DNA from 2 places in the Sediminibacillus dalangtanensis genome. Region 1 is predicted to be linked to the other one. Evidence: a T-box and tRNA genes for the amino acid it is inferred to sense, from the RefSeq annotation. Region 1 holds a T-box; the other holds one or more tRNA genes.
What was found. The T-box of region 1 lies ahead of leuS (leucine--tRNA ligase). A T-box ahead of a tRNA ligase gene usually reads a tRNA of that ligase, here a tRNA-Leu.
Positions count from the first base shown of each region.

Region 2: it has a tRNA-Leu gene. The T-box ahead of leuS (leucine--tRNA ligase) is inferred to sense a tRNA for this amino acid. The anticodon was not compared.

Region 1 is NZ_CP046956.1:2,603,375-2,619,518, reverse strand. Features, by position in the region: gene ERJ70_RS13150 (sigma-70 family RNA polymerase sigma factor) at 1-215, shown strand, start outside; gene ERJ70_RS13145 (LCP family glycopolymer transferase) at 199-1,077, shown strand; gene ERJ70_RS13140 (hypothetical protein) at 1,257-1,526, shown strand; gene asnB (asparagine synthase (glutamine-hydrolyzing)) at 1,706-3,610, shown strand; gene ERJ70_RS13130 (C39 family peptidase) at 3,600-4,487, opposite strand; gene ERJ70_RS13125 (gamma carbonic anhydrase) at 4,563-5,078, opposite strand; gene ERJ70_RS13120 (tetraprenyl-beta-curcumene synthase family protein) at 5,195-6,259, shown strand; gene mnmM (tRNA 5-(aminomethyl)-2-thiouridylate-methyltransferase MnmM) at 6,297-6,863, opposite strand; gene ERJ70_RS13110 (DUF2524 family protein) at 6,988-7,266, shown strand; gene ERJ70_RS13105 (BMP family lipoprotein) at 7,436-8,398, shown strand; gene ERJ70_RS13100 (methyl-accepting chemotaxis protein) at 8,414-10,063, shown strand; T-box leader at 10,141-10,353, shown strand; gene leuS (leucine--tRNA ligase) at 10,440-12,857, shown strand; gene ERJ70_RS13090 (rhodanese-like domain-containing protein) at 12,977-13,288, shown strand; rRNA gene ERJ70_RS13085 (16S ribosomal RNA) at 13,593-15,158, shown strand; rRNA gene ERJ70_RS13080 (23S ribosomal RNA) at 15,519-16,144, shown strand, end outside.
Region 2 is NZ_CP046956.1:4,060,104-4,076,247, reverse strand. Features, by position in the region: rRNA gene ERJ70_RS19795 (23S ribosomal RNA) at 305-3,222, opposite strand; rRNA gene ERJ70_RS19790 (16S ribosomal RNA) at 3,580-5,145, opposite strand; tRNA gene ERJ70_RS19785 (tRNA-Ala) at 5,233-5,308, opposite strand; tRNA gene ERJ70_RS19780 (tRNA-Pro) at 5,317-5,393, opposite strand; tRNA gene ERJ70_RS19775 (tRNA-Arg) at 5,398-5,474, opposite strand; tRNA gene ERJ70_RS19770 (tRNA-Leu) at 5,481-5,566, opposite strand; tRNA gene ERJ70_RS19765 (tRNA-Gly) at 5,582-5,656, opposite strand; tRNA gene ERJ70_RS19760 (tRNA-Leu) at 5,662-5,742, opposite strand; tRNA gene ERJ70_RS19755 (tRNA-Lys) at 5,870-5,942, opposite strand; tRNA gene ERJ70_RS19750 (tRNA-Thr) at 5,989-6,064, opposite strand; tRNA gene ERJ70_RS19745 (tRNA-Val) at 6,068-6,143, opposite strand; rRNA gene rrf (5S ribosomal RNA) at 6,148-6,263, opposite strand; rRNA gene ERJ70_RS19735 (23S ribosomal RNA) at 6,648-9,565, opposite strand; rRNA gene ERJ70_RS19730 (16S ribosomal RNA) at 9,923-11,488, opposite strand; gene lysS (lysine--tRNA ligase) at 11,891-13,375, opposite strand; gene ERJ70_RS19720 (helix-turn-helix domain-containing protein) at 13,713-13,961, opposite strand; gene folK (2-amino-4-hydroxy-6-hydroxymethyldihydropteridine diphosphokinase) at 13,931-14,443, opposite strand; gene folB (dihydroneopterin aldolase) at 14,440-14,805, opposite strand; gene folP (dihydropteroate synthase) at 14,798-15,637, opposite strand; gene cysK (cysteine synthase A) at 15,777-16,144, opposite strand, start outside.

The DNA.
Region 1 (16,144 bases):
AATCAGAATCTGAAGAGATGAAAAGTCTTATGTTCTCTTTGCCCGAAAGCTACAGAGAAGTTATTTATTTATATTATTACAAAGACTTATCCATCCCAGAAATAGCTGAAGTAACTGGTTTGAATCTTAACACCGTTAAAACAAGACTTAGGAGAGGAAAGCAAAGGCTGAAAAATTTACTAGAGGAGGCTGAGGTGTATGGGGAAATTTACTAAGCGAATTTCAAGATATGAAGATGATCATGATTTAACGTTTACGAGAGAAGACAGGATAGAAACACTTAGAAAAATCCATAGGAAACACAAAGGTAACCGAAGGGATTCTTTGTTCTACATTGGTAAACGTTTTGTCGGTCCAATATTAGGCACTTTCATTGCAGTACTTTTATTGATAGGGATTCTTTTACCAAAATTTTATCAAAATGACGGGATAAAACAGCCACTTTCAAACCATGCCTCTGAGCAAGAGCAAGAAAGTACTTCATTTTCCGTCTTACTAATGGGAAAGGATTCAACTGAGAATGATAATATGAGAACGACGGTTCATATTTTATTAACATACAACAGTACGGAGAAAACCATAAAGTTAGTACCGATTCCAAGAGATGCTTATGTGGAAATATATAATGCTGCAGGAGAAAAAAAACATGAGGATAAATTAATGCACGCATATGCTTTTCATTCGTCCCCTGAAGCTGTCTCATCCACAGTCTCAAATCTTTTCGATTTATCTGTTGATTACTATTCCATTTTTTCAGAAGAAGAAATATATGGAGGACTGGAAATAACGGAGGCTGAAAGAAGGGCAAATCATATACAGCTTGGAGATTTACTGGAAGAACAGTTAACCTTTTCGCAGCTAAAAAAGATCGTTGAAGAAAGCGAAACAAATATTCCGAGCGATGTTCTCACCCATTTCAAAATCGAAGAGAGTAATACGGACCCAATAGAGGTGGTTGACTTGGAGAATGGTGTAGAAGAAACTCATATGAATGGTATTTATTATATAAAGATTAAACAAGATACGATAGAAACAACGACCACTAAACTAAAACAGCATATTGGAAACGGATACTAAAGGTCGAGTAACCAGAAATCGAAAAGATAGGATGGGTCTCTGTTCTGAAATTCAATTTCCGCTGTCATTCTGTTTCAACCGCCCGATTGGGCAGGGGGGATGGTTTCATATAATGGCTGTAACCGGCGTATTGAAGAACTTAAGAAATGTTCTAGATGCCAGGCAAAGGAGGTTATTCTTTGAGCCATTTCGAAACGTGCAACAGAAATATTGGGGAAGCCGTCAAAATTACTTGTCAAGATGGCACTGTTCACCGGGGAATCATTGATAGAGTGCACAGGGACCGAGTGTTCATCCGCCCGATTGAAGACAGAGTCGGAGATCCGGGTCCCGGCGGCCCAGGGTTGTTTTTGTATGGACCTGGCTGGGGCTGGGGATACGGTGCTGCCTATGGGATAGCATTCGCTTCTATAGCGGCACTTACCTTGCTTCCTTTTATTTTTTGGTAGAAGAGTAGGAGAAACTGCCGAAAACCCATCCAGGTTTCCGAAGGATATGATGGAAGCCTGCCGGGTCTTTTGGCAGGTTTTTTGTTGATTGCACTTTCTGTCTATTTTTCGGTTAGTATTGAAAATTGGATTGTGCTATAATTAACAAGATGTCAACATATAGAAAGAGAGGCAAGATTATGTGTGGTTTTATCGGAATGATCCGCAACCAACCTCAAGCACCAGATCAAAACAACAAAAATACCTTTCAAAAGCAAAATAATGTAATTTCCCATAGAGGTCCGGATGATGAGGGTTACTTCTATGATGAATATATTTCACTTGGTTTCAGAAGATTAAGCATAATCGATATAGAAAGTGGTCAGCAGCCGTTCAATTATGATGACGATCATTATTGGATGATTTTTAATGGAGAGATTTACAATTATATCGAACTGCGTGACCGGTTGACTGAAAAGGGATACACCTTTACGACCGAATCCGATACGGAAGTTATCATTGCTATGTTCAAAGAGCATGGAACAGCTGCTTTTGAACAACTAAGAGGGATGTTTTCTGTATTGATATGGGATAAGCAAACGCAAATACTGTACGGAGTCAGAGATCCTTTCGGAATCAAGCCGCTTTTTTACAGTGAAATGGACGAAGGTACATACTTCGCATCCGAGAAAAAAAGCATCACCATGATGAGGGAAAGTGAACAAGTTGATACCGCGGCACTGCAGCACTATTTAAGCTTTCAATTCGCTCCAGAGCCGATGACATTGACCGAGGGCGTTAAAAAAGTAGAACCAGGCCATTTCTTTGTCAAAAAGCCAGGCGAGCCGATCGAGTTCACGCGCTATTGGCATGCCCGGTTCGCGCCGGTCTTAATGGAGAAAAACGAATGGATCAAACGAATTCAGGATGTCATGTATGATTCTGTCAATGTCCATATGCGCAGTGATGTCCCGGTTGGTTCATTCCTTTCCGGTGGGATAGATTCTTCTTTGATTGTTGCCATTGCCAGGGAATTTAATCCTAATATCAAAACCTTCTCGGTCGGATTTGAAAGAGATGGCTATTCCGAAGTGGATGTAGCGAAAGAAACGGCAGAAAAGCTGAACGTTGAAAACATTTCTTATACGATAACTCCCGAGGAATATGTCCAAAAACTACCGAAAATCATGTGGCATATGGATGATCCGTTAGCAGACCCGGCATGTGTACCGCTTTATTTTGTCGGCAGAGAAGCCAGCAAGCATGTCACTGTTGTACTTTCCGGTGAAGGCTCTGATGAACTGTTTGGCGGCTACAATATTTACCGTGAACCGGAATCGTTGAAGTTGTTCGAGTCGATTCCGTCACCGGCCAAAGGTTTGCTTTCCAGAGTCGCATCTGTTCTGCCGGAGGGAGTAAGGGGAAAAAGCTTTTTGGAACGAGGAACTACGCCGCTGAAGGATCGGTACATCGGTAACGCGAAAATGTTCGAAGATGAGGAGAAAAAACAGCTGCTGAAAGCCTATCACCCTGATCTGTACTATCAGCAAATCACGAAACCGCTTTATGCCAACGTGGCTGGAGAACATCCGGTAAACCAAATGCAATACATCGACATTCATACATGGCTGCGCGGCGATATTTTGCTGAAAGCAGATAAAATGACCATGGCTCACTCCCTTGAGTTACGCGTACCTTTCCTGGATAAAGAAGTTTTCCGGATTGCAAGTGAAATTCCAGTCGATTTGAAAATCGCTAATGGAACCACTAAAAGCATTTTGCGTGAGGCTTCTCGTGGCATCGTACCTGATCACGTACTCGACCGAAAAAAACTTGGTTTCCCGGTGCCGATTCGCCACTGGTTGAAGGATGAACTTTATGATTGGGCAAAAAATCTGATTGCTGAAAGTGAGACAGATCACTTGCTTCATAAAGACTATATTGAAAATCTTCTGGAGGATCACTGCCAAGGCAAAGGTGATTACAGCAGAAAGATTTGGACGGTTTTGATGTTCATGTTATGGCACCAAATTTACGTGGAAAGAAAGTATTCTTTCGAAGAATTGCAAGAAGAAGACCAAACAAAAAGCAAGCTTACGGTTTAACCGTAATTGCTTGCTTTCCCATTTGCACCCATGCTTCTTTGAAGGCGTTGATGGGTGCTTTTCTTTGTTGTTTAGCAAGAGGATCGTTGAAGTAAATGTACGAATCATCATACCCTGTTACCAAGACGGAATGTTCTTTCATGGTAATGTTGATACTACCCTGTTCCGTATTCCACGTTTGAAATTCTTTTTCCGGCAGTTTTTTAAAGGTTGTATTGGTGATGACCCAAACTGGCTGTCGGTTATGGAGGTATTTGAAAATCTCGTAAAAATGTCCTCCACTGAAATCGTGAACCCGGTCGCCCAGATATCTTTCCGCAAGTCTGGCAATAGGCTGGTGATAAACACCGAAGCCTGGTTTGTCCAGGGAATACATGTCCCCGACAAAGCCATTGGAAGGATTGCCGAAGTAGATGCCTTTTTCGGTTTGCTGAAAAGGAGTCTTATCTTTATCGACTTGTTCAGCCAGTTTCAACTTAGATACCTCTACACCGTTGTATTGGAGAAGCATGGCCAGACTGGTGACTTCACATCCGCGTGGCAGTTCCGGATACTGCATAATCTGGGGGACCTCCAAATGAACCGACTCAGGAAGCTGAAATTGTTCGATTAAAGGAAAAACAGGCTCCAGTTCAACAGTGGGCAATTCATCTGCTCGTACTGGATTTGCCTGTTCTTTTAACCATTCAGATGCTGCCGGTAACCATGTGTACCGATTATTATAGAGAATGATCAGTGAAACAGTAATGGTGCATAGGGCAAACAGCAATGCATTTGACTTGTAAAAAAGCTGCCAAGTTTGTATGGCTGCTTTTTGATGAAAATAACTGAGTAGGAGTGTCATCAGGAAGGCAAAAACCCCGATAAATAATAACACGATACACTGCACCTCCTGTTTATAGAATAACGCATTTCGACAAAATAAACAGGAGACAATTTTGACAAATAGACGTTATTTTTCCTGCTGGTTTTTATAGTATTGTCCTTTTTCTATATAAGAGTGTCTGATTCTGTCCATTTCTTTAAAATCTTCTTCGGTAAGTTCGCGGATTACTTTAGCAGGACGACCAAAAGCCAGCGTATTTGGCGGGATAACTTTGCCTGGAGGAACAAGGCTTCCCGCTCCAATGAAGGCATGTTCTCCTACTTCTGCATCATCGAGTATGATGGAGCCCATTCCAATCAAGGCACCTTTCCGGATTTTCGCTGAATGCAGGGTAACCTGATGGCCGATCGTAACACCGTCTTCGATGACAAGTGGTAGACCGGGACTTTGGTGAAAGAGACTGAGATCCTGGACGTTTGCCTGTTTACCAATATGGACGGGCGCGACATCACCTCTGATAACTGTTTTAAACCAGATGCTCGCCAACTCATCAATGGTCACGTCTCCAGTGATGACAGCATCTTCGGCTACATAAGCGGAATCATGGATGACAGGTTTTTTACCTTTATATTCGTAAATCATTTGAATCCCCCTGTAAATTATGGTGATATAGATAATAGTATCATAAATGCATGCGGACATTTACACCAATAATAGCTGACAAAAATGTTTTAAAGAAACAGAAAGAGGGAGAAACTTTGCCATACAGCATCCCGCGTACTTCGCCGATTTTAATGAAAAATGTATACACGAGAATATTCCCGCAGGTCGATCGTGAGTTGGCTTACTGGAAAAACAGAGCAAATATGATCCCGAATACCGAATTGCGTAAACAGGCGCAAGATAGTATCCGAGATAAAAAATTTCACTGTCAAGGCGGGGCTGTTTATAGTATTTTGGCTGGTCCACGTTGGCAGGAAGCCGTCCGTTTTATCGTTGCTTATCAAACGATCAGTGATTACCTCGATAATTTATGTGATCGGAGCACCTCGCTTGATCCCCGAGATTTCAGGATGCTTCATCAATCAATGGAGGACGCACTTTCACCAGCTGAATCCATAAAATCTTATTATTTTTACCGAGATGAACAGAACGACGGAGAGTATTTATCTGACTTGGTGAGGACCTGTCAAAAATGCTTGCGCAATCTGGACGATTATTCGTTGATAAGTGCTCATATTCAACAACTGGAGGGGCTTTATGCCGATTTGCAGGTACATAAGCATGTAAAGGAGGAAGAACGTATTCCTCGCCTGGAAGGGTGGTTCGAGGAATACAAGGAAAAATGGCCATACTTAAGCTGGTATGAATTTTCAGCATGCAGCGGTTCCACGCTCGGTATTTTTTGTCTTGTTTCCTACGCCATGGGGGACAGAATGTCTCAACCGCTTGCGGATGAACTGTTTGAAAGCTATTTTCCTTTTATGCAGGGTTTGCATATCTTGTTGGACTATTACATTGATCAGCAGGAGGACTTGGAAGAAGGGGACCTGAATTTTTGTAATTATTATACGACATCGGAAGAAATGAAGCAGCGGCTGCTCTTTTTCATTGAACAGACAAACAAAAATGTACAACGGCTGCCAAATCGTCAATTTCATGAAATGGTTCACAACGGACTTGTCGGACTTTATTTGGCAGATCCTAAAGTTGCAAAATTGTCAGGAGGAAAGGAAGTAACCAGGACCTTACTGCGAGCGGGGGGAATCCGCTCAACTTTTTTCCACTTGAATGTGAAAGTGTATAACCGGCTCAAACGATAAGAAAAAGCACAAGGCGGAATCAGTGGCCTTGTGCTTTTTATACCTTTTTTTGAAGAGCTAACAAGAATGGCGGATTGTTCTGCTGGTTAATAAACGCATATTGCAGTACGGAAAATTCCTTTTGATCTAAGCCGGTAAGATAATCGAGCAGCTCCTGTTTCTCCTGTTCTCCTCCATGATGACCATGATAGACGACGATAATGATAAGACCTCCTGGTTTCAGGATATCGGATATAGCCCGAATAGCTTCTATCGTACTCTCCGGAGTGGTAATCGTTTGCTTGTCACTTCCGGGCAAGTAGCCTAGGTTGAATATTGCCCCGCCAACCTGTCCATGATCTGTCTTGGGTATGTAAGATTGGACATATTGATGGTCAGCCAAAACCAGATGAACATTGTCGATTCCTTGTTCCTCAAGCAGCAGCATTGTCCGATCAATTGCCTGCTGTTGGATATCAAATGCATAAACGATACCATCGTCTCCGACAAGTTCGCTTAATACAGCCGTATCATGGCCATTACCGCAAGTTGCGTCAACCACTACTTCTCCGGGTTGTATGGTTTCTCTTAATAAGTCGTGTGCGTATGGGATAACCTTTTTCAACAATGTCCTCTTTCCCTTCCTCGTAATGGAAGCAGCTATATTTTATCATGAACCTCCTATTTAGGAAAATACCGTTGCGTATGAATATAAACGGGATTGCACACCTTATAAAGGGGTGATGAAAATGGCTACCAGACAATCAATCGATGACCTTATTGCCAGGACAACTGCCTGTATATCCGAAGCGGAAGAACAACTCGATATTACGAACCGAAATGGCTATTCAGTCGATGCAGACTATTCCGAAGCACAAGCAAAGTTGACCCAAATGGAAGCGGAGATCGCCAAATTAATGGATAGCTCCAATGCTCAGCAACGTGAACAACTACATCGGCTGCACCTGCTGGCAAGCCAGTGTTTGAATGATATGATTCTGGATCAAAATGATTTAGCAGGTGAATAGTTAATAAAACCGCCACAGTTTGATACTGGGCGGTTTTTTAGTATGTGAAAATCGAAAGAATATTTCAACTTTATTTTTTAAAATGAAATCGGGAGAGGTTTCCTTCAAATTTGTACTCAATTCCCGATATTATCTTTGGGACTATTTTTAAAGGGGAGTTTTTACATATATGAAAAAAATCATTCAAGTTGTCTTAATTACTATAATTGCAGTTCTTTTTATAGCTGGCTGTAGTCAACAAGAAGCTGCCGAAGGAGAGGAAGAACCAATAAAAATAGGGATTATGCTCTCAGATGTCGGTCTTGGCGACCAGTCTTTCAGTGACTCAGCGTTTACCGGGTTGATGAAGGCCAGAGATGAGCTTGGTATCGTGTTCGACTATAGGGAGTTAGATGAATCGGGGAGTTATGAACCAGGCCTGAAGGAGCTGGTCGAAGAGGATAATGATATTATTATCGGCCTTGGATATATGGTACAAGAAGAACTGGAAAAGGTCGCAGAAGAAAACCCCGATCAGCAATTTGTATTAATCGATGCCGTTTCAGGTTTAGAGAATATAACATCGGTCACCTTTAAAGCGGACCAGGGGAGCTATCTGGCAGGAGTACTGGCCGCCCTGACTTCCGATAGTAATACAATTGGGTTCATTGGCGGGGAAAACAATGATACGATCAACCAGTTTATGCACGCTTACAGAGAAGGTGCTAGGTCGGTTTCCAGCGACATCAATGTATTGGTAGAGTATGCCGGTGACTTTGGTGATGATCAGCTGGGAGCAAAACTTGCCGGCAAAATGGCTGACGAAAATGCAGATGTAATTTTCGCTGCTGCCGGCTTTACTGGAACAGGAGCATTAAAGGAAGCACAGAATCTGGGGATATATGCGATTGGTGTGGACTCGGATCAATATTTCCACGCTGAAAAAGCTGTGATTACTTCTGTCATGAAGAACATTGATTCCGCGGTTTATGAACTCGCTTCACAACTAGTGGAAAATCATGAAATAAAGCAGGGGCAGTTAGACCTCGGGATAGACGACAACGGGGTAGGCTTGGCTCCTGTGCGGATCGTTAATCTGACACAGAGAGAAAATGAGTTGTTGGAAGATGCAAAGCAGCAGTTATTGCAATAACGCTAGGGGGATATTATGACGATTAAGAAAAAACTTTTACTCAACTCACTCGGAATTTTATTGCTAGCTTGTTTAATCGTAGGATTTATTATTTATAATATGTTACAAATTCAGTCTTCATCATCTGACCAAGTTTCCATTTTATTGAATATTGAAAGGGTTCAATCAGAAATGAATGGTACAAAGCAAAGCCTGAGCAACTTTTCCTTTTCAGGAACGGATGCCCTAAAACAGGAATCGACTAGACAAATGGAAGCAAGTCAGGCATTGCTTGAAGAATTAAAGGCGACAGTAAGCGACCAAACCAGCCTTGACTACTTGACGAAGGCAGAAACGAAATTTGACGAATGGAGGGAGCAAGTTGCTGCATCCCTTGATGAAAAGGACTTGGGCGAAGCAAAGCGCCAATCGATCCGAACGGATGGCATACTGAATGATATTTACATGCTTAGTCAATCAGCTGAGAAGAATTACCAGGACATACAACAGCGGTTGAAAAACCAAATCCGGTTCACGATTGTTTCTTCCATAATCGGCTGTGTCGTATTGTTGGTAATAGCTTCAATCTCTACTTTGAAAGTAACGAATTCAATTTCGACTACCCTTCGTAAGCTGGCTGATAATGCCAGAGAGATTGCAACCGGTAATTTGGCAGTACATCCTCTGGATTACAACAAGTCGGACGAATTGGGTGCACTGAATGATTCATTTAGTAAGATGGCAGAACAACTTCGTGACTTAATTTCCTCGATTGACGGGGTGAGTAAGGATGTGGAAAGTTTTGCAGCTGTTATCGATGAAGAGAATAAGTCTCTGACCGAAGTGAGTAAACAAGTTGCTGTATCCACAGACGAATTATCCGCTGGTACACAATCCATTTCGGAAGACTTGCAGGACGCCGTAACCTTAATTGAACAAATGGATGGTGACTTTTCAAACAATGTGGAACATACCAAACAAGCTGTAACCTTTGGTAATGATGCAGGAGAAGCAGTCGCTTCCGGACAAAAAGCCATTCGTTCTCAGCAGCAACTTGTGGAGGAAAATGCCAAGACATCGCAGGAAATCAGACAAGCAGCCGAGACATTTGCCAACTATACAGGAGAAATCAACAACATGGCAAAATCGGTTGCTGAGATAGCTGAACAGACGAATTTGCTTGCATTAAATGCTGCGATAGAAGCCGCCCGCGCCGGAGAAGCCGGGAAAGGCTTCGCAGTTGTTGCAGAGGAGGTGCGCAAGCTTGCCGAAGACTCCTCGACTGCAACAAGTCATATTTTTGAAATGGTAAAGCTAATCGAGAATGGGATCAGTGACATTACCGTATCCGTGGAAAGAGGTGCCGGCATCGTAAAAGAGGAACAGGCTTCAATGGATAAAACAACTGCTGCTTTCACCAATATTGAGCGGAAAGTGGAAGGGTTCAGTAAGGAATTATCCATTTTGCTGGAGGGGATTCAACGTTCAAAAGGTACAGGACGAAAAGTGCTGGACAATGTGGAAAGCATTAGCGCGGTTGTTGAACAGTCGGCTGCCGGGAATGAACAAATATCCGCTTCTACACAGGAACAATTGACCGCGTTCAATCATATGGTAGAGCAAGTTGCCAAGTTAAGAAAGCTGACAGATGAATTAAACGAAACAGTAGGTGCATTCCATCGTTAGGCAAGCGGGTATTTCCGCCTTGTCACAAACCTTGACAAATACCTGGGGTTTCTTTACAATACGGTTAAATTAATAAATGAACGACTTGGATAAGGAGTAGTAATAATGTTTCCAGGTGTCAGAGAGACAGCGGCCGGTGAAAGCTGTCCCTGGACATTATGAACTCGCCTTTGATGTCGCAAAAGTGAATCTGCGCCAGTAGCTTTTGTCGTCGGCCGCGTTAAGGCTTCAAGCGGGCGCTTTTTGCGCTAAGTTGGGTGGTACCGCGGGATTAATCTCTCGTCCCATTATGGGATGCAGGGATTTTTTTATAGCTTTTTGCGGGATTTTTTGCGACTTAGAGGGCAGGTCGAATCAATTGAAGGAGGAATGGCCAATGTCATTCGATCATCAAAGAATAGAAGAAAAATGGCGAAATTATTGGTTGGACAACAAGACTTTTAAATCAAACAGTGATACAGATAAGGATAAGTATTATGTCCTCGACATGTTCCCTTATCCATCCGGTGCAGGCTTGCACGTTGGCCATCCGGAAGGCTATACAGCAACAGACATCCTTGCAAGAATGAAGCGCATGCAAGGCTATGAAGTATTGCATCCTATGGGGTGGGATGCCTTCGGACTTCCAGCTGAACAATATGCATTGGATACAGGGAATGATCCGGAAGAATTCACTCGACAAAATATTGAAACCTTTCGCAGGCAAATCCAGGAACTTGGCTTTTCCTATGATTGGGACCGGGAAATCAATACTACTGATCCAAATTACTATAAATGGACGCAATGGATTTTTCTTAAGCTATATGAAAAAGGGCTTGCTTATATCGACGAAGTGCCTGTTAATTGGTGCCCCGCTCTTGGTACTGTTTTGGCCAATGAAGAGGTGATCGATGGAAAGAGTGAACGTGGCGGTCACCCGGTCGAGCGTAGACCCATGAAACAATGGATGTTGAAAATAACTGCCTATGCCGATCGTCTGTTGGAAGACTTGGAAGAGCTTGACTGGCCGGAGAGCATCAAGGATATGCAGCGAAACTGGATCGGTCGCTCGGAAGGAGCGGAGGTCCATTTTGACATCGACGGTTTTGAAGATTCATTCACGGTGTTCACGACCCGCCCTGATACACTGTTTGGCGCCACTTATGCAGTCATGGCACCGGAACATCCGTTGATTGACAAAATTGTCTCCTCAGAACAACAACAGAAAGTCGCCGATTATATCAAGGATGTCCAGGCGAAAAGTGATTTGGAACGTACCGATCTTGCAAAAGAAAAGACTGGAGTCTTCACGGGTGCATATGCCGTCAATCCAATCAACCGAGAAAAATTACCGATATGGGTGGCCGATTATGTATTAATGAGCTATGGCTCTGGTGCCATTATGGCGGTTCCGGCACATGACGAAAGAGACCATGAATTCGCTGTTAAATTTCAACTACCGATCATCCCGGTGCTAGAAGGCGGCAATACGGAAAAAGAAGCTTTTACCGGTAATGGTCCACACATCAATTCAGGATTTCTTGATGGTCTGGATAAAGAGGAAGCAATCGACAAAGCGATAGAATGGCTGGAAACGAACGGAAAAGGTGAACGGAAGGTGACCTACCGCCTGCGCGACTGGTTGTTCAGTCGTCAGCGTTACTGGGGAGAGCCGATTCCGATTATCCATTGGGAAGACGGAACAATGTCTGCAGTAAAGGAAAAGGACTTACCGCTTGAGCTTCCAAAAACAAATGAAATAAAACCATCCGGAACTGGTGAGTCTCCACTGGCTAATATAGAAGACTGGGTTTCCGTAGTGGATCCGGAGACTGGTAAAAAAGGCCGGCGTGAAACGAATACGATGCCGCAATGGGCGGGAAGCTGTTGGTACTTTTTGCGCTATATCGATCCTCATAATCCAGATGCACTGGCGGATTATGAGAGACTGGAAAAATGGCTTCCGGTAGATACGTATATTGGTGGAGCAGAACATGCTGTGCTACATTTGCTTTATGCCCGTTTCTGGCATAAGTTCCTGTATGATATCGGAGTAGTTCCGACGAAAGAACCGTTCCAGAAGCTGTATAACCAGGGAATGATCCTTGGGGAAAACAATGAAAAAATGAGCAAATCCAAGGGAAATGTAGTAAATCCTGATGAAATTGTCGCTTCTCATGGAGCAGATACACTTAGACTTTATGAAATGTTTATGGGACCGCTGGATGCAGCTGTGGCTTGGAGCACCAATGGACTGGACGGAGCAAGACGCTTCCTCGACCGGGTGTGGCGCTTGTTTGTGACAGAGGATGGAAAGATTTCCGGAAAGATTGTCTCGGACTCGCACGATGCGTCCCTTGAAAAGGCTTATCACGAAACGGTCAAAAAAGTGACGGAAAACTTTGAGGCTTTACGTTTCAACACAGGGATCTCCCAAATGATGGTATTTATCAATGATGCCTATAAAGCGAAAGAGATCCCGCAGCTTTTCGCAGAAGGGTTTGTAAAGCTTCTTTCCCCTGTAGCACCACATCTGGCGGAAGAAATCTGGGAGACCTTTGGACACAGTGAAACACTTGCTTACCAAAGTTGGCCGGCATTTGACGAAGCGAAGCTTATAGAAGAAGAAGTGGAAGTCGCCATACAGGTAATGGGCAAAGTCCGAGCGAAGATGATGGTTTCAAAAGACGCTTCAAAAGATGATTTAGAAAAGCAGGCGTTGGAACTGGAGAGTATCCAAGACTGGCTTGAAGGCAAAACAGTTCGCAAAGTCATTGCTGTTCCAGGTAAACTGGTTAATATTGTCGCTAACTAACAGGAAAGCCTCCTAGTAATGGGAGGCTTTCATTGTTTACAGAAGAGAATCCTCTTATAATATAGAGGTGTTTAGAAATGTTTATATTCTATCCGGTCTTAAATAAAAGGAGAGTCAAGATGATGGATTCCATAAAAGAAATAACCTCGGCTGAATTGCAAGAAATGTTAGGTCAAGGTGAAAAAATATCTTTAATAGATGTTAGAGAGGAAGAAGAAGTAGCCAACGGGATGATCGAAGGTGCTGTACACATCCCTCTACGGGAAATTCCTGAAGCAATTGAATCTATGGACAAGCAAACGGAATATGTGTTGATTTGCCATTCAGGGATGAGAAGTATGAATGCTGCCTTATTTATGCAAGAAGAGGGATTTGTTGTTCGTAACCTTGTAGGTGGAATGATGAAATGGGATGGAGAATTGATTATTTAAGGTTTTAAATGAGGGGGAGTGGGGTAAAGTTAATATACCTAACTTCCCACCATCATAAAACTGCATAAAATATTAAAATTCCTCTTGATTTATTCTTCTATACCTAGTAATATATTTATTGCTGTCGCATTGAAGCAAGTAATCGAAAAAATCCTAAAAATTGGAATTGACATCAAGTCAATATGATGGTAGAATTTAATTACTGTCGCTAAGGCAGCTTTTGATCTTTGAAAACTGAACAAAACAACCAGTATGTCAAGCAAGATATACAAGCTAGTTTTTGAACGAGCAAGCAAGCTCATCATTTATGGAGAGTTTGATCTTGGCTCAGGACGAACGCTGGCGGCGTGCCTAATACATGCAAGTCGAGCGCGGGAAGCAGGCGGATCCCTTCGGGGTGAAGCCTGTGGAACGAGCGGCGGACGGGTGAGTAACACGTGGGCAACCTGCCTGTAAGATTGGGATAACTCCGGGAAACCGGGGCTAATACCGGGTAATACCTTCCTCCGCATGGAGGAAGGTTGAAAGGCGGCCTTTTGGCTGTCACTTACAGATGGGCCCGCGGCGCATTAGCTAGTTGGTAGGGTAATGGCCTACCAAGGCAACGATGCGTAGCCGACCTGAGAGGGTGATCGGCCACACTGGGACTGAGACACGGCCCAGACTCCTACGGGAGGCAGCAGTAGGGAATCTTCCGCAATGGACGAAAGTCTGACGGAGCAACGCCGCGTGAACGATGAAGGTCTTCGGATCGTAAAGTTCTGTTGTCAGGGAAGAACAAGTACCGTTTGAACAAGGCGGTACCTTGACGGTACCTGACGAGGAAGCCCCGGCTAACTACGTGCCAGCAGCCGCGGTAATACGTAGGGGGCAAGCGTTGTCCGGAATTATTGGGCGTAAAGCGCGCGCAGGCGGTTCCTTAAGTCTGATGTGAAAGCCCACGGCTTAACCGTGGAGGGTCATTGGAAACTGGGGAACTTGAGTACAGAAGAGGAGAGCGGAATTCCACGTGTAGCGGTGAAATGCGTAGATATGTGGAGGAACACCAGTGGCGAAGGCGGCTCTCTGGTCTGTAACTGACGCTGAGGCGCGAAAGCGTGGGGAGCGAACAGGATTAGATACCCTGGTAGTCCACGCCGTAAACGATGAGTGCTAGGTGTTAGGGGGTTTCCGCCCCTTAGTGCTGAAGTTAACGCATTAAGCACTCCGCCTGGGGAGTACGGCCGCAAGGCTGAAACTCAAAAGAATTGACGGGGGCCCGCACAAGCGGTGGAGCATGTGGTTTAATTCGAAGCAACGCGAAGAACCTTACCAGGTCTTGACATCCTCTGATCCCTCTAGAGATAGAGGTTTCCCTTCGGGGACAGAGTGACAGGTGGTGCATGGTTGTCGTCAGCTCGTGTCGTGAGATGTTGGGTTAAGTCCCGCAACGAGCGCAACCCTTGACCTTAGTTGCCAGCATTCAGTTGGGCACTCTAGGGTGACTGCCGGTGACAAACCGGAGGAAGGTGGGGATGACGTCAAATCATCATGCCCCTTATGACCTGGGCTACACACGTGCTACAATGGATGGTACAAAGGGAAGCGAAACCGCGAGGTGAAGCAAATCCCATAAAACCATTCTCAGTTCGGATTGCAGGCTGCAACTCGCCTGCATGAAGCCGGAATCGCTAGTAATCGCGGATCAGCATGCCGCGGTGAATACGTTCCCGGGCCTTGTACACACCGCCCGTCACACCACGAGAGTTGGCAACACCCGAAGTCGGTGAGGTAACCTTTTTGGAGCCAGCCGCCGAAGGTGGGGCCAATGATTGGGGTGAAGTCGTAACAAGGTAGCCGTATCGGAAGGTGCGGCTGGATCACCTCCTTTCTAAGGATATACGAAAGGCGAAAGCACCCGGGTAGCGACGTACAAACTGGACTGAACCGAAGGAGATAAAGGAAACACAGCGAACAGCGTGAGCTGATGTTGACTTATCGTACGGAGGTGAGGGAAGTTGTGCTAGTCGCTGGGTGCTGGAGCTGGACAGGAATAGCTCTTACGAGCTAAACACAGGACATACTTGGTTGTTTGGTTCAGTTTTGAGGGATCAATTCCCTTAATTACTACTTGTACCTTGAAAACTAGATAAGATAAATAGGAAGTGAAGGCGACTGCTCAGCAGGAGCTGGAACTAGACTATGCAAGACATTCAACGACATTGAAGTAACACGTCATTCACGAACGATAAGTTAAGTGAAGAAGGGCGCACGGTGGATGCCTTGGCACTAGGAGCCGATGAAGGACGGGACAAACACCGATATGTCTCGGGGAGCCGTACGTAGGCATTGATCCGGGAATTTCCGAATGGGGGAACCCCCTGCCCGTAATGGGGCAGGACGCTTATCTGAATTCATAGGATAAGTGAGGCAGACCCGGGGAACTGAAACATCTCAGTACCCGGAGGAAGAGAAAGCAAATGCGATTTCCCAAGTAGCGGCGAGCGAAACGGAAACAGCCCAAACCAGAGAGCTTGCTCTCTGGGGTTGTAGGACACTCCATCGGAGTTACCAAGAAACAGTTTAAGCGAATCGATCTGGAACGATCAGCCAAAGAAGGTAAGAGCCCTGTAGTTGAAAGATTGTTTCCTCCGGAGTGGATCCTGAGTACGGCGGAACACGAGGAATTCCGTCGGAATCCGGGAGGACCATCTCCCAAGGCTAAATACTCCCTAGTGACCGATAGTGAACCAGTACCGTGAGGGAAAGGTGAAAAGCACCCCGGAAGGGGAGTGAAAGAGAACCTGAAACCGTGTGCCTACAAGTAGTCGAAGCCCGTTAATGGGTGACGGCGTGCCTTTTGTAGAATGAACCGGC
Region 2 (16,144 bases), 1.5 Mb from region 1:
GTGTACCTTCAAAACTAGATAAGAAGGAAGACATCAACGAACTTCACACGTTTGAATCCAGCTCTGCGGGCTAGATGCTCGCGTCATAAGTCATTCCCCTACAAGCCCATAAAGCAGGGCTTTTCGGTGACTGGCTTATGCGTGTCGCATCTGACCAAGCCCGCGACGCTTTTTGTTTTAATCCAGTTACGGCTCCTAACAGCTAGTGTATAGTTCATCCAGCTTTTCGTACGCTCAAAGCGGCGTACTACCATCTGGCTGATCTATCCATACGCTGTTGACCAGTCGCCTTCACTTTTTGTTTTAAGTTAAGTCCTCGATCGATTAGTATCCGTCAGCTGCACGTGTCACCACGCTTCCACCTCGGACCTATCAACCTCATCGTCTCTGAGGGATCTTACTCATTTAAAATGATGGGAAGTCTCATCTAGAGGTGGGCTTCATGCTTAGATGCTTTCAGCACTTATCCCTTCCACACGTAGCTACCCAGCTATGCTCCTGGCGGAACAACTGGTACACCAGCGGTGTGTCCATCCCGGTCCTCTCGTACTAAGGACAGCTCCTCTCAAACTTCCAACGCCCACGACGGATAGGGACCGAACTGTCTCACGACGTTCTGAACCCAGCTCGCGTACCGCTTTAATGGGCGAACAGCCCAACCCTTGGGACCGACTACAGCCCCAGGATGCGATGAGCCGACATCGAGGTGCCAAACCTCCCCGTCGATGTGGACTCTTGGGGGAGATAAGCCTGTTATCCCCGGGGTAGCTTTTATCCGTTGAGCGACGGCCCTTCCATACGGCACCGCCGGATCACTAAGCCCGACTTTCGTCCCTGCTCGACTTGTAGGTCTCGCAGTCAAGCTCCCTTCTGCCTTTACACTCTGCGAATGATTTCCAACCATTCTGAGGGAACCTTTGGGCGCCTCCGTTACTCTTTGGGAGGCGACCGCCCCAGTCAAACTGCCCACCTGACACTGTCTCCGGACCGGATCACGGTCCTGGGTTAGAAGGTCCGTACAGCCAGGGTGGTATCCCACCGGCGCCTCCACCGAAGCTAGCGCTCCGGTTTCTAAGGCTCCCACCTATCCTGTACAAGCTGTACCAACATTCAATATCAGGCTACAGTAAAGCTCCACGGGGTCTTTCCGTCCTGTCGCGGGTAATGCGCATCTTCACGCATAGTATAATTTCACCGGGTCTCTCGTTGAGACAGTGCCCAAGTCGTTGCACCTTTCGTGCGGGTCGGAACTTACCCGACAAGGAATTTCGCTACCTTAGGACCGTTATAGTTACGGCCGCCGTTTACTGGGGCTTCGGTTCAACGCTTCGCCTTGCGGCTAACGCGTCCCCTTAACCTTCCAGCACCGGGCAGGTGTCAGCCCCTATACTTCGCCTTACGGCTTCGCAGAGACCTGTGTTTTTGCTAAACAGTCGCTTGGGCCTATTCACTGCGGCTTCTCGCAAAAGAAGCACCCCTTCTCCCGAAGTTACGGGGTCATTTTGCCGAGTTCCTTAACGAGAGTTCTCCCGATCACCTTAGGATTCTCTCCTCGCCTACCTGTGTCGGTTTGCGGTACGGGCACCTCTTTCCTCACTAGAGGCTTTTCTTGGCAGTGTGAAATCAGGAACTTCGGTACTTTATTTCCCTCCCCATCACAGCTTGAGATTGCCGGACGGATTTGCCTATCCGACTCTCTTACTGCTTGGGCGCACATGACCAGCAGTGCGCTTTCCTTATCCTTCTGCGTCCCCCCGTCGTTCAAACGGAAAGGAGGTGGTACAGGAATATCCACCTGTTGTCCATCGCCTACGCCTTTCGGCCTCGGCTTAGGTCCCGACTAACCCTGAGCGGACGAGCCTTCCTCAGGAAACCTTAGGCTTTCGGTGAAAGAGATTCTCACTCTTTTTTCGCTACTCATACCGGCATTCTCACTTCTAAGCGCTCCACCAGTCCTCACGGTCTGACTTCGCTGCACTTAGAACGCTCTCCTACCATTGTTCGCAAGAACAATCCGCAGCTTCGGTGATACGTTTAGCCCCGGTATATTTTCGGCGCAGAGTCACTCGACCAGTGAGCTATTACGCACTCTTTAAATGATGGCTGCTTCTAAGCCAACATCCTGGTTGTCTAAGCAACTCCACATCCTTTTCCACTTAACGTATACTTTGGGACCTTAGCTGGCGGTCTGGGCTGTTTCCCTTTCGACTATGAACCTTATCACCCATAGTCTGACTCCCAAGATCGAGTGGCTGGCATTCGGAGTTTGACTGAATTCGGTAACCCGATGAGGGCCCCTAGTCCAATCAGTGCTCTACCTCCAGTACTCAACTCTTGAGGCTAGCCCTAAAGCTATTTCGGAGAGAACCAGCTATCTCCGTGTTCGATTGGCATTTCACCCCTACCCACACCTCATCCCCGCGTTTTTCAACACGCGTGGGTTCGGGCCTCCAGTCAGTGTTACCTGACCTTCACCCTGGACATGGGTAGATCACACGGTTTCGGGTCTACGACCCCCTACTCTATTCGCCCTGTTCAGACTCGCTTTCGCTGCGGCTCCGTCTATCCGACTTAACCTTGCAGGAGATCGTAACTCGCCGGTTCATTCTACAAAAGGCACGCCGTCACCCATTAACGGGCTTCGACTACTTGTAGGCACACGGTTTCAGGTTCTCTTTCACTCCCCTTCCGGGGTGCTTTTCACCTTTCCCTCACGGTACTGGTTCACTATCGGTCACTAGGGAGTATTTAGCCTTGGGAGATGGTCCTCCCGGATTCCGACGGAATTCCTCGTGTTCCGCCGTACTCAGGATCCACTCCGGAGGAAACAATCTTTCAACTACAGGGCTCTTACCTTCTTTGGCTGATCGTTCCAAATCGATTCACTTAAATTGTTTCTTGGTAACTCCGATGGAGTGTCCTACAACCCCAGAGAGCAAGCTCTCTGGTTTGGGCTGTTTCCGTTTCGCTCGCCGCTACTTGGGAAATCGCATTTGCTTTCTCTTCCTCCGGGTACTGAGATGTTTCAGTTCCCCGGGTCTGCCTCACTTATCCTATGAATTCAGATAAGCGTCCTGCCCCATTACGGGCAGGGGGTTCCCCCATTCGGAAATTCCCGGATCAATGCCTACGTACGGCTCCCCGAGACATATCGGTGTTTGTCCCGTCCTTCATCGGCTCCTAGTGCCAAGGCATCCACCGTGCGCCCTTCTTCACTTAACTTATCGTTCGTGAATGACGTGTTACTTCAATGTCGTTGAATGTCTTGCATAGTCTAGTTCCGGCTCCTGCTGAGCAGTCGCCTTCACTTCCTATTTATCTTATCTAGTTTTCAAGGTACAAGTAATTAAGGGAATTGATCCCTCAAAACTGAACCAAACAACCAAGTATGTCCTGTGTTTAGCTCGTAAGAGCTATTCCTGTCCAGCTCCAGCACCCAGCGACTAGCACAACTTCCCTCACCTCCGTACGATAAGTCAACATCAGCTCACGCTGTTCGCTGTGTTTCCTTTATCTCCTTCGGTTCAGTCCAGTTTGTACGTCGCTACCCGGGTGCTTTCGCCTTTCGTATATCCTTAGAAAGGAGGTGATCCAGCCGCACCTTCCGATACGGCTACCTTGTTACGACTTCACCCCAATCATTGGCCCCACCTTCGGCGGCTGGCTCCAAAAAGGTTACCTCACCGACTTCGGGTGTTGCCAACTCTCGTGGTGTGACGGGCGGTGTGTACAAGGCCCGGGAACGTATTCACCGCGGCATGCTGATCCGCGATTACTAGCGATTCCGGCTTCATGCAGGCGAGTTGCAGCCTGCAATCCGAACTGAGAATGGTTTTATGGGATTTGCTTCACCTCGCGGTTTCGCTTCCCTTTGTACCATCCATTGTAGCACGTGTGTAGCCCAGGTCATAAGGGGCATGATGATTTGACGTCATCCCCACCTTCCTCCGGTTTGTCACCGGCAGTCACCCTAGAGTGCCCAACTGAATGCTGGCAACTAAGGTCAAGGGTTGCGCTCGTTGCGGGACTTAACCCAACATCTCACGACACGAGCTGACGACAACCATGCACCACCTGTCACTCTGTCCCCGAAGGGAAACCTCTATCTCTAGAGGGGTCAGAGGATGTCAAGACCTGGTAAGGTTCTTCGCGTTGCTTCGAATTAAACCACATGCTCCACCGCTTGTGCGGGCCCCCGTCAATTCTTTTGAGTTTCAGCCTTGCGGCCGTACTCCCCAGGCGGAGTGCTTAATGCGTTAACTTCAGCACTAAGGGGCGGAAACCCCCTAACACCTAGCACTCATCGTTTACGGCGTGGACTACCAGGGTATCTAATCCTGTTCGCTCCCCACGCTTTCGCGCCTCAGCGTCAGTTACAGACCAGAGAGCCGCCTTCGCCACTGGTGTTCCTCCACATATCTACGCATTTCACCGCTACACGTGGAATTCCGCTCTCCTCTTCTGTACTCAAGTTCCCCAGTTTCCAATGACCCTCCACGGTTAAGCCGTGGGCTTTCACATCAGACTTAAGGAACCGCCTGCGCGCGCTTTACGCCCAATAATTCCGGACAACGCTTGCCCCCTACGTATTACCGCGGCTGCTGGCACGTAGTTAGCCGGGGCTTCCTCGTCAGGTACCGTCAAGGTACCGCCTTGTTCAAACGGTACTTGTTCTTCCCTGACAACAGAACTTTACGATCCGAAGACCTTCATCGTTCACGCGGCGTTGCTCCGTCAGACTTTCGTCCATTGCGGAAGATTCCCTACTGCTGCCTCCCGTAGGAGTCTGGGCCGTGTCTCAGTCCCAGTGTGGCCGATCACCCTCTCAGGTCGGCTACGCATCGTTGCCTTGGTAGGCCATTACCCTACCAACTAGCTAATGCGCCGCGGGCCCATCTGTAAGTGACAGCCAAAAGGCCGCCTTTCAACCTTCCTCCATGCGGAGGAAGGTATTACCCGGTATTAGCCCCGGTTTCCCGGAGTTATCCCGATCTTACAGGCAGGTTGCCCACGTGTTACTCACCCGTCCGCCGCTCGTTCCACAGGCTTCACCCCGAAGGGATCTGCCTGCTTCCCGCGCTCGACTTGCATGTATTAGGCACGCCGCCAGCGTTCGTCCTGAGCCAAGATCAAACTCTCCATAAATGATGAGCTTGCTTGCTCGTTCAAAAACTAGCTTGTATATCTTGCTTGACATACTGGTTGTTTTGTTCAGTTTTCAAGGATCAAAAGTGGTGGAGCCTAGCGGGATCGAACCGCTGACCTCCTGCGTGCAAAGCAGGCGCTCTCCCAGCTGAGCTAAGGCCCCTTTATAGATGGTCGGGAAGACAGGATTTGAACCTGCGACCCCTTGGTCCCAAACCAAGTGCTCTACCAAGCTGAGCTACTTCCCGATAATGGCGCGCCCGAGAGGAGTCGAACCCCTAACCTCTTGATCCGTAGTCAAACGCTCTATCCAATTGAGCTACGGGCGCCCTAAGTGCCGAGGGCCGGACTCGAACCGGCACGGTAGAAACCTACCGCAGGATTTTAAGTCCTGTGCGTCTGCCAATTCCGCCACCTCGGCATGGCATGAAAGAACTGGAGCGGAAGACGGGATTCGAACCCGCGACCCCCACCTTGGCAAGGTGGTGTTCTACCACTGAACTACTTCCGCGTTAATGCGGGTGGAGGGACTTGAACCCCCACGTCGAAGACACTAGATCCTAAATCTAGCGCGTCTGCCAATTCCGCCACACCCGCTCGTTATAATATTTTGAAGTGATGAGCCATGGAGGATTCCGACGCCACAGGCTAGTCCTTGCACCACTGAATGGTGATGAAAAGCAAGGGGAACCACAGGTGAGAATCCAAACCATAACTTCTTTGATGAGCCATGGAGGATTCGAACCTCCGACCCTCTGATTAAAAGTCAGATGCTCTACCAACTGAGCTAATGGCTCATGGATTAACCAATGAAATATTAAATCATTTAGTACATAGAAAAACTGGTGCCGGCCAGAGGACTTGAACCCCCAACCTACTGATTACAAGTCAGTTGCTCTACCAATTGAGCTAGGCCGGCAAATGGTGGAGGATGCAGGGCTCGAACCTGCGACCCCCTGCTTGTAAGGCAGGTGCTCTCCCAGCTGAGCTAATCCTCCAAAAGCCTGGCGACGTCCTACTCTCGCAGGGGCAAAGCCCCAACTACCATGGGCGCTGGAGAGCTTAACTGCTGTGTTCGGCATGGGAACAGGTGTGGCCTCTCCGCTATTGTCACCAGACAATATGTAATTTTAAGGACAAGATATATTATATAAACATTAAGACTAAAAAGCAAGCCTTTTTTAAATGTATTTAACACTTGTTCCTTCAAAACTAGATAAGAAGGAAGACATCAACGAACTTCACACGTTTGAATCCAGCTCTGCGGGCTAGATGCTCGCGTCATAAGTCATTCCCCTACAAGCCCATAAAGCAGGGCTTTTCGGTGACTGGCTTATGCGTGTCGCATCTGACCAAGCCCGCGACGCTTTTTGTTTTAATCCAGTTACGGCTCCTAACAGCTAGTGTATAGTTCATCCAGCTTTTCGTACGCTCAAAGCGGCGTACTACCATCTGGCTGATCTATCCATACGCTGTTGACCAGTCGCCTTCACTTTTTGTTTTAAGTTAAGTCCTCGATCGATTAGTATCCGTCAGCTGCACGTGTCACCACGCTTCCACCTCGGACCTATCAACCTCATCGTCTCTGAGGGATCTTACTCATTTAAAATGATGGGAAGTCTCATCTAGAGGTGGGCTTCATGCTTAGATGCTTTCAGCACTTATCCCTTCCACACGTAGCTACCCAGCTATGCTCCTGGCGGAACAACTGGTACACCAGCGGTGTGTCCATCCCGGTCCTCTCGTACTAAGGACAGCTCCTCTCAAACTTCCAACGCCCACGACGGATAGGGACCGAACTGTCTCACGACGTTCTGAACCCAGCTCGCGTACCGCTTTAATGGGCGAACAGCCCAACCCTTGGGACCGACTACAGCCCCAGGATGCGATGAGCCGACATCGAGGTGCCAAACCTCCCCGTCGATGTGGACTCTTGGGGGAGATAAGCCTGTTATCCCCGGGGTAGCTTTTATCCGTTGAGCGACGGCCCTTCCATACGGCACCGCCGGATCACTAAGCCCGACTTTCGTCCCTGCTCGACTTGTAGGTCTCGCGGTCAAGCTCCCTTCTGCCTTTACACTCTGCGAATGATTTCCAACCATTCTGAGGGAACCTTTGGGCGCCTCCGTTACTCTTTGGGAGGCGACCGCCCCAGTCAAACTGCCCACCTGACACTGTCTCCGGACCGGATCACGGTCCTGGGTTAGAAGGTCCGTACAGCCAGGGTGGTATCCCACCGGCGCCTCCACCGAAGCTAGCGCTCCGGTTTCTAAGGCTCCCACCTATCCTGTACAAGCTGTACCAACATTCAATATCAGGCTACAGTAAAGCTCCACGGGGTCTTTCCGTCCTGTCGCGGGTAATGCGCATCTTCACGCATAGTATAATTTCACCGGGTCTCTCGTTGAGACAGTGCCCAAGTCGTTGCACCTTTCGTGCGGGTCGGAACTTACCCGACAAGGAATTTCGCTACCTTAGGACCGTTATAGTTACGGCCGCCGTTTACTGGGGCTTCGGTTCAACGCTTCGCCTTGCGGCTAACGCGTCCCCTTAACCTTCCAGCACCGGGCAGGTGTCAGCCCCTATACTTCGCCTTACGGCTTCGCAGAGACCTGTGTTTTTGCTAAACAGTCGCTTGGGCCTATTCACTGCGGCTTCTCGCAAAAGAAGCACCCCTTCTCCCGAAGTTACGGGGTCATTTTGCCGAGTTCCTTAACGAGAGTTCTCCCGATCACCTTAGGATTCTCTCCTCGCCTACCTGTGTCGGTTTGCGGTACGGGCACCTCTTTCCTCACTAGAGGCTTTTCTTGGCAGTGTGAAATCAGGAACTTCGGTACTTTATTTCCCTCCCCATCACAGCTTGAGATTGCCGGACGGATTTGCCTATCCGACTCTCTTACTGCTTGGGCGCACATGACCAGCAGTGCGCTTTCCTTATCCTTCTGCGTCCCCCCGTCGTTCAAACGGAAAGGAGGTGGTACAGGAATATCCACCTGTTGTCCATCGCCTACGCCTTTCGGCCTCGGCTTAGGTCCCGACTAACCCTGAGCGGACGAGCCTTCCTCAGGAAACCTTAGGCTTTCGGTGAAAGAGATTCTCACTCTTTTTTCGCTACTCATACCGGCATTCTCACTTCTAAGCGCTCCACCAGTCCTCACGGTCTGACTTCGCTGCACTTAGAACGCTCTCCTACCATTGTTCGCAAGAACAATCCGCAGCTTCGGTGATACGTTTAGCCCCGGTATATTTTCGGCGCAGAGTCACTCGACCAGTGAGCTATTACGCACTCTTTAAATGATGGCTGCTTCTAAGCCAACATCCTGGTTGTCTAAGCAACTCCACATCCTTTTCCACTTAACGTATACTTTGGGACCTTAGCTGGCGGTCTGGGCTGTTTCCCTTTCGACTATGAACCTTATCACCCATAGTCTGACTCCCAAGATCGAGTGGCTGGCATTCGGAGTTTGACTGAATTCGGTAACCCGATGAGGGCCCCTAGTCCAATCAGTGCTCTACCTCCAGTACTCAACTCTTGAGGCTAGCCCTAAAGCTATTTCGGAGAGAACCAGCTATCTCCGTGTTCGATTGGCATTTCACCCCTACCCACACCTCATCCCCGCGTTTTTCAACACGCGTGGGTTCGGGCCTCCAGTCAGTGTTACCTGACCTTCACCCTGGACATGGGTAGATCACACGGTTTCGGGTCTACGACCCCCTACTCTATTCGCCCTGTTCAGACTCGCTTTCGCTGCGGCTCCGTCTATCCGACTTAACCTTGCAGGAGATCGTAACTCGCCGGTTCATTCTACAAAAGGCACGCCGTCACCCATTAACGGGCTTCGACTACTTGTAGGCACACGGTTTCAGGTTCTCTTTCACTCCCCTTCCGGGGTGCTTTTCACCTTTCCCTCACGGTACTGGTTCACTATCGGTCACTAGGGAGTATTTAGCCTTGGGAGATGGTCCTCCCGGATTCCGACGGAATTCCTCGTGTTCCGCCGTACTCAGGATCCACTCCGGAGGAAACAATCTTTCAACTACAGGGCTCTTACCTTCTTTGGCTGATCGTTCCAGATCGATTCGCTTAAATTGTTTCTTGGTAACTCCGATGGAGTGTCCTACAACCCCAGAGAGCAAGCTCTCTGGTTTGGGCTGTTTCCGTTTCGCTCGCCGCTACTTGGGAAATCGCATTTGCTTTCTCTTCCTCCGGGTACTGAGATGTTTCAGTTCCCCGGGTCTGCCTCACTTATCCTATGAATTCAGATAAGCGTCCTGCCCCATTACGGGCAGGGGGTTCCCCCATTCGGAAATTCCCGGATCAATGCCTACGTACGGCTCCCCGAGACATATCGGTGTTTGTCCCGTCCTTCATCGGCTCCTAGTGCCAAGGCATCCACCGTGCGCCCTTCTTCACTTAACTTATCGTTCGTGAATGACGTGTTACTTCAATGTCGTTGAATGTCTTGCATAGTCTAGTTCCGGCTCCTGCTGAGCAGTCGCCTTCACTTCCTATTTATCTTATCTAGTTTTCAAGGTACAAGTAATTAAGGGAATTGATCCCTCAAAACTGAACCAAACAACCAAGTATGTCCTGTGTTTAGCTCGTAAGAGCTATTCCTGTCCAGCTCCAGCACCCAGCGACTAGCACAACTTCCCTCACCTCCGTACGATAAGTCAACATCAGCTCACGCTGTTCGCTGTGTTTCCTTTATCTCCTTCGGTTCAGTCCAGTTTGTACGTCGCTACCCGGGTGCTTTCGCCTTTCGTATATCCTTAGAAAGGAGGTGATCCAGCCGCACCTTCCGATACGGCTACCTTGTTACGACTTCACCCCAATCATTGGCCCCACCTTCGGCGGCTGGCTCCAAAAAGGTTACCTCACCGACTTCGGGTGTTGCCAACTCTCGTGGTGTGACGGGCGGTGTGTACAAGGCCCGGGAACGTATTCACCGCGGCATGCTGATCCGCGATTACTAGCGATTCCGGCTTCATGCAGGCGAGTTGCAGCCTGCAATCCGAACTGAGAATGGTTTTATGGGATTTGCTTCACCTCGCGGTTTCGCTTCCCTTTGTACCATCCATTGTAGCACGTGTGTAGCCCAGGTCATAAGGGGCATGATGATTTGACGTCATCCCCACCTTCCTCCGGTTTGTCACCGGCAGTCACCCTAGAGTGCCCAACTGAATGCTGGCAACTAAGGTCAAGGGTTGCGCTCGTTGCGGGACTTAACCCAACATCTCACGACACGAGCTGACGACAACCATGCACCACCTGTCACTCTGTCCCCGAAGGGAAACCTCTATCTCTAGAGGGGTCAGAGGATGTCAAGACCTGGTAAGGTTCTTCGCGTTGCTTCGAATTAAACCACATGCTCCACCGCTTGTGCGGGCCCCCGTCAATTCTTTTGAGTTTCAGCCTTGCGGCCGTACTCCCCAGGCGGAGTGCTTAATGCGTTAACTTCAGCACTAAGGGGCGGAAACCCCCTAACACCTAGCACTCATCGTTTACGGCGTGGACTACCAGGGTATCTAATCCTGTTCGCTCCCCACGCTTTCGCGCCTCAGCGTCAGTTACAGACCAGAGAGCCGCCTTCGCCACTGGTGTTCCTCCACATATCTACGCATTTCACCGCTACACGTGGAATTCCGCTCTCCTCTTCTGTACTCAAGTTCCCCAGTTTCCAATGACCCTCCACGGTTAAGCCGTGGGCTTTCACATCAGACTTAAGGAACCGCCTGCGCGCGCTTTACGCCCAATAATTCCGGACAACGCTTGCCCCCTACGTATTACCGCGGCTGCTGGCACGTAGTTAGCCGGGGCTTCCTCGTCAGGTACCGTCAAGGTACCGCCTTGTTCAAACGGTACTTGTTCTTCCCTGACAACAGAACTTTACGATCCGAAGACCTTCATCGTTCACGCGGCGTTGCTCCGTCAGACTTTCGTCCATTGCGGAAGATTCCCTACTGCTGCCTCCCGTAGGAGTCTGGGCCGTGTCTCAGTCCCAGTGTGGCCGATCACCCTCTCAGGTCGGCTACGCATCGTTGCCTTGGTAGGCCATTACCCTACCAACTAGCTAATGCGCCGCGGGCCCATCTGTAAGTGACAGCCAAAAGGCCGCCTTTCAACCTTCCTCCATGCGGAGGAAGGTATTACCCGGTATTAGCCCCGGTTTCCCGGAGTTATCCCGATCTTACAGGCAGGTTGCCCACGTGTTACTCACCCGTCCGCCGCTCGTTCCACAGGCTTCACCCCGAAGGGATCTGCCTGCTTCCCGCGCTCGACTTGCATGTATTAGGCACGCCGCCAGCGTTCGTCCTGAGCCAAGATCAAACTCTCCATAAATGATGAGCTTGCTTGCTCGTTCAAAAACTAGCTTGTATATCTTGCTTGACATACTGGTTGTTTTGTTCAGTTTTCAAGGATCAAATTATAGCTGCGTCATATGCAGCTTAAACATTATATCCCTTCAACTCTCGCAAGTCAAGGTTTTTTTATAATGTTTGGTTGCCTTTGCTGCTCTTCAATCAAAACGGCAACTTATTTAGTTTAACAACTCTCACGAAAAAAGTCAACAACTATTTTTTATCTTTTGTGTAAGCAAGTTAGCGAATAACGCAACGTTTAATAATTTACCATGATTGTTCGCGTAAATCAAGGGAAGAATACAAGGAATTTAATGGAAACATCTCAATGGATAAACAAGTATAGAAAAGCAGGCTGTCACTGACAACCTGCCTTTTGGAACTACTCTCTATTTCTCATTTGAGGGAACAAGAGGACGTCACGGATAGATGGCGCGTTAGTAAGCAGCATAACTAGCCGGTCAATGCCGATTCCCAATCCACCTGTTGGAGGCATACCATATTCCAGCGCTTCTAAGAAATCTTCGTCCATTTCGTGCGCTTCATCATTACCTTGTTCTTTTTCCTTTACTTGAGCTTCAAAACGTTCTCTTTGATCTATTGGATCATTGAGCTCAGAGAAAGCATTCGCATGCTCTCGACCTACAATAAACAACTCAAATCGATCGGTGAAACGATCGTCCTCAGGATTTTTCTTAGCAAGCGGAGAAATTTCCACCGGGTGACCATAGATAAAGGTAGGTTGGATTAACTTTTCTTCCACCTTTTGCTCGAAGAACTCATTGACAATGTGTCCAAAAGTCATGGTGTCCTTAATATCGATTCCATGCTCTTTGGCTAGCGATTTAGCTTCCTCATCGCTCATTTTCTTCCAGAAGTCCACTCCTGTATATTCCTTGACAGCATCCACCATATGGAGTCTTGTCCACTCCGGTTCCAGGTTCACGTCATTATCTCCATATTTGACGGTTGTGGATCCTAATACTTCTTTTGCTATATGCGCTACCATGTTTTCAACTAACGACATTACATCATGGAAATCAGCATATGCCTCGTATAACTCCAGCATTGTGAACTCCGGATTATGTCTGGTTGAAACACCCTCATTACGGAACACTCTTCCGATTTCATATACTTTCTCCATGCCGCCGACAATCAGCCGTTTCAGATGCAGCTCTATTGCGATTCTCATGTATAAGGGAATATCCAAAGCGTTATGGTGCGTGATAAACGGACGCGCGGAAGCTCCGCCGGCTATGCCATGCATCATTGGAGTTTCTACTTCTAAAAAGCCATTGCTGTCCAGGTATCTGCGCATGGACTGAATGATTTTACTACGAGTAAGAAAGGTTTCCTTGCTTTCCGGATTGGTAATCAGGTCTAAGTAACGTTGACGATAACGTTGCTCCACATCTTTTAACCCATGAAATTTATCTGGAAGAGGTCGCAGAGACTTGGTCAACATTTGGAATTCATTTGCTTTAACAGATAACTCTCCTACTTTGGTTTTAAATACAGTACCTGTTACGCCGATAATATCGCCGATGTCGGCAGTCGTGAATAACTCATATGCTTCCTCGCCGATCTTATCTTTCCTGACATACAGTTGAATCTGGCCGCTGAGATCTTGAATATGCGTAAAACCAGCTTTTCCTTTCCCTCGCTTTGTCATTATCCGTCCGGCGATGGTGGCTTCTGCTTCTTTTTCTTCCAGTTCTTCTTTGGAAAAGCCCTCATATGCTTGTTTGATTTCCTCAGCAAGGTGGGTCCGTTCAAACTTAGTTCCAAATGGGTCCAGCCCTTGTTCTTGTAAATGCTGCAATTTTTCCCTGCGTACTTGCAGCTGGTCATTCAACTCTTCTGTCATTGGTCTCACTCCATTTATTTTTTATCCTCTATCTCTCATTCATAACCTGGCTGCCTTACTGCCATACAGTAGAAGCCAACGTTCTTTTGTATTTTAACGGTAATGAAAAAACTGCCAGCAAAGCACTGGCAGCATTTTTACTTTATTTTCAGTATAGAAAAGGTGCTGCAAAGTGTCAACGTTGGAACACTTTTACCACATTTTTATTTTTACTTCTGTTTTATCCAAGTGAAGTCAGTCCCAGCATTAACCATGACAGGTTTGTCTGCTGTATGGTTTACTTGCTGGACAATTCCTCGTTAGTTTGTGCGTCCAGTCTTTTAGTGACTCACCTATGTTATACATGGATATCTTCTTTAGGATTTTGATACTTATGCTTATCTTGTTCGGGTGCCAGCTCCTCAGCAGAGATACCCAGCACATTCGTGATTTGGTGAAGTAATTCATTACTCAGCCTGCGGGTACCCCGTTCTATTTCCCCTATTACGGACACTGATATACCAAGCTCTTGTGCAAACTGAACTTGTGTATATCCTTTCAGTTTTCGATAAGCCTTTACTCTTCTTCCCCATTCTTTCCCAGCCATCGCGTAACTCCCTTTTTCTCTGTTGTCGGCAGCCCATCAAGAATTGTTGAAACACTTTTGTTTTGCGTAGGAATAACTGCGTCGGGATTTACATCCTGCAAAGGTATAAGTACAAAAGCTCGTTCGTGCATTCTTGGATGAGGTACAGCTAATTGCTCTGTTCTAATATTTTCTTGATTATAAAGCAAAATGTCAAGGTCTAATGTGCGCGGTCCCCATCGCACTTCCCGTTTTCTTCCCTTGTCCGCTTCGATAAACTGGCAATACGCCAATAATTCACACGCAGAAAGGTTTGTATGGATCTCCACCACCATATTCAAAAAATTATCCTGATTTGTATAGCCCACTGGTAAGGTTTCATAAATGAACGACTTCTTCGTCACCAAAATCTGCTTATGGTCTCCCAACGCTTGAATGGCTTCAGTCAAATAGTTTTCCCTTGGCGGGATGTTTGAACCCAATCCCACATACGCCGTATTCATGAAGAACGCTCCCGATAAATTTCGATTGCTACCGAGTCATAATGACCCGGGATAGGTGGATCGGGTTTTATGACTTTCACCTTGCAGGCTTGTACTCGGGTGAAGTTCCCGAGCAGCGCTTCAGCAAGTTTTTCACCGACACTTTCTATCAGTTGTTTCGCCTCTCCTTCAACAACTGCTTTGGTTACTTGATAAATCTGCCCGTAATCAACGGACTCTTCCATATTATCGGTTTGTCCGGCTGTCTTTAAATCGATTTCCAATGTTAAATCGACGTAAAAACGCTGCCCTAACTTTCTTTCCTCAGGAAAAAGGCCGTGATAGCCATAAAACTCCATCTTATTCAAAAAAATCCTATCCATCCCGACTGTCTCCTTTCCCCATCATAGCATCCATCATTTTCGTCATATGCTTCATCATTTTGACGTTATGAACACGGACAATATCTGCAGCCCCTTTACTAACGCCGTAGCAAACAGTGGCGCCTGTGCCCGCATCCCTTTCCGGCGCAGGAACATCCAGTACTTTACCAATCATCGATTTACGAGATGTTCCTAATAGCAAAGGAAATCCTAACTCTTTGAATTGGTCGAGGTGACGCAGAACCACTAAATTATCATCCGGCGTTTTGGCAAATCCGATACCCGGATCGAGAATTATATTTTCTTTTTTCACTCCCGCTTCTAAAGCAACAGTAATGCTTTCCTGCAAGTCCTTTTTCATATCTTCAATCAAATCACTGTAATCCCTGGTTTCACGATTATGCATAAGAACGATCGGTACATCGTAAACAGCGGCGACCTTCGCCATTTCGGGGTCCCTTTTGGCTCCCCAAATATCATTTAGTATCGAAGCCCCCGCCTTCAAAGCTTGTTTTGCAGTCTCTGGTTTATACGTATCGATGGAAATCGGAATGTTAACTGCTTCTTTTACTGCTTGAATAATCGGTATCACTCGATCAATTTCATCCTGGACAGCTACAGGAGTATAACCGGGCCGTGTTGATTCTCCGCCTATATCAATGATATCCGCCCCATCTTTTTCCATTAAAACAGCTTGTTCAACGGCCGTGGCAACATCATTGTACTTCCCCCCATCGGAAAAAGAATCAGGCGTTACATTCAATATTCCCATTACTACTGTCTGCTTGCTCAAGTTATATTGCTTTACTTTGGTATTTAAGATAAAAGACATACGTATTCCTTCTTTCTTACGGACTGACGGTATCTATCTTTATTCTACCGTAAATGAGGAAATTCTTCATGCCGTAAAGAGCAGTGTCAACAATATAAAAACACCTCCGCTTTATTCTGCGGAGGTGCTTCCTGCTCGTTTATTCGTTTTCTTCAAATTGATAAAGCGGCGTAGAAAGGTATCTTTCCCCGTTACTAGGGATAACCGCAAGTACTTTTTTCCCTTTTCCAAGTTCTTTCGCAACCTGTTTTGCCGCATAGATAGCTGCTCCAGATGAAACCCCACCAAGCAAACCATCCTTTTTAGCAGCTTCCCTCGCAGTAGCGTAGGCGTCATCGTTGCTAACCTGGATAACTTCATCGTAAACATCAGTATCCAATACCTCAGGGACAAATCCTGCCCCGATTCCTTGTATTTTATGTGGACCAGGCTTTCCGCCAGAAAGTACTGGAGAAGCTTCTGGTTCGACTGCATAAATCTTAATGTCTTTATATTTTTCCTTTAATA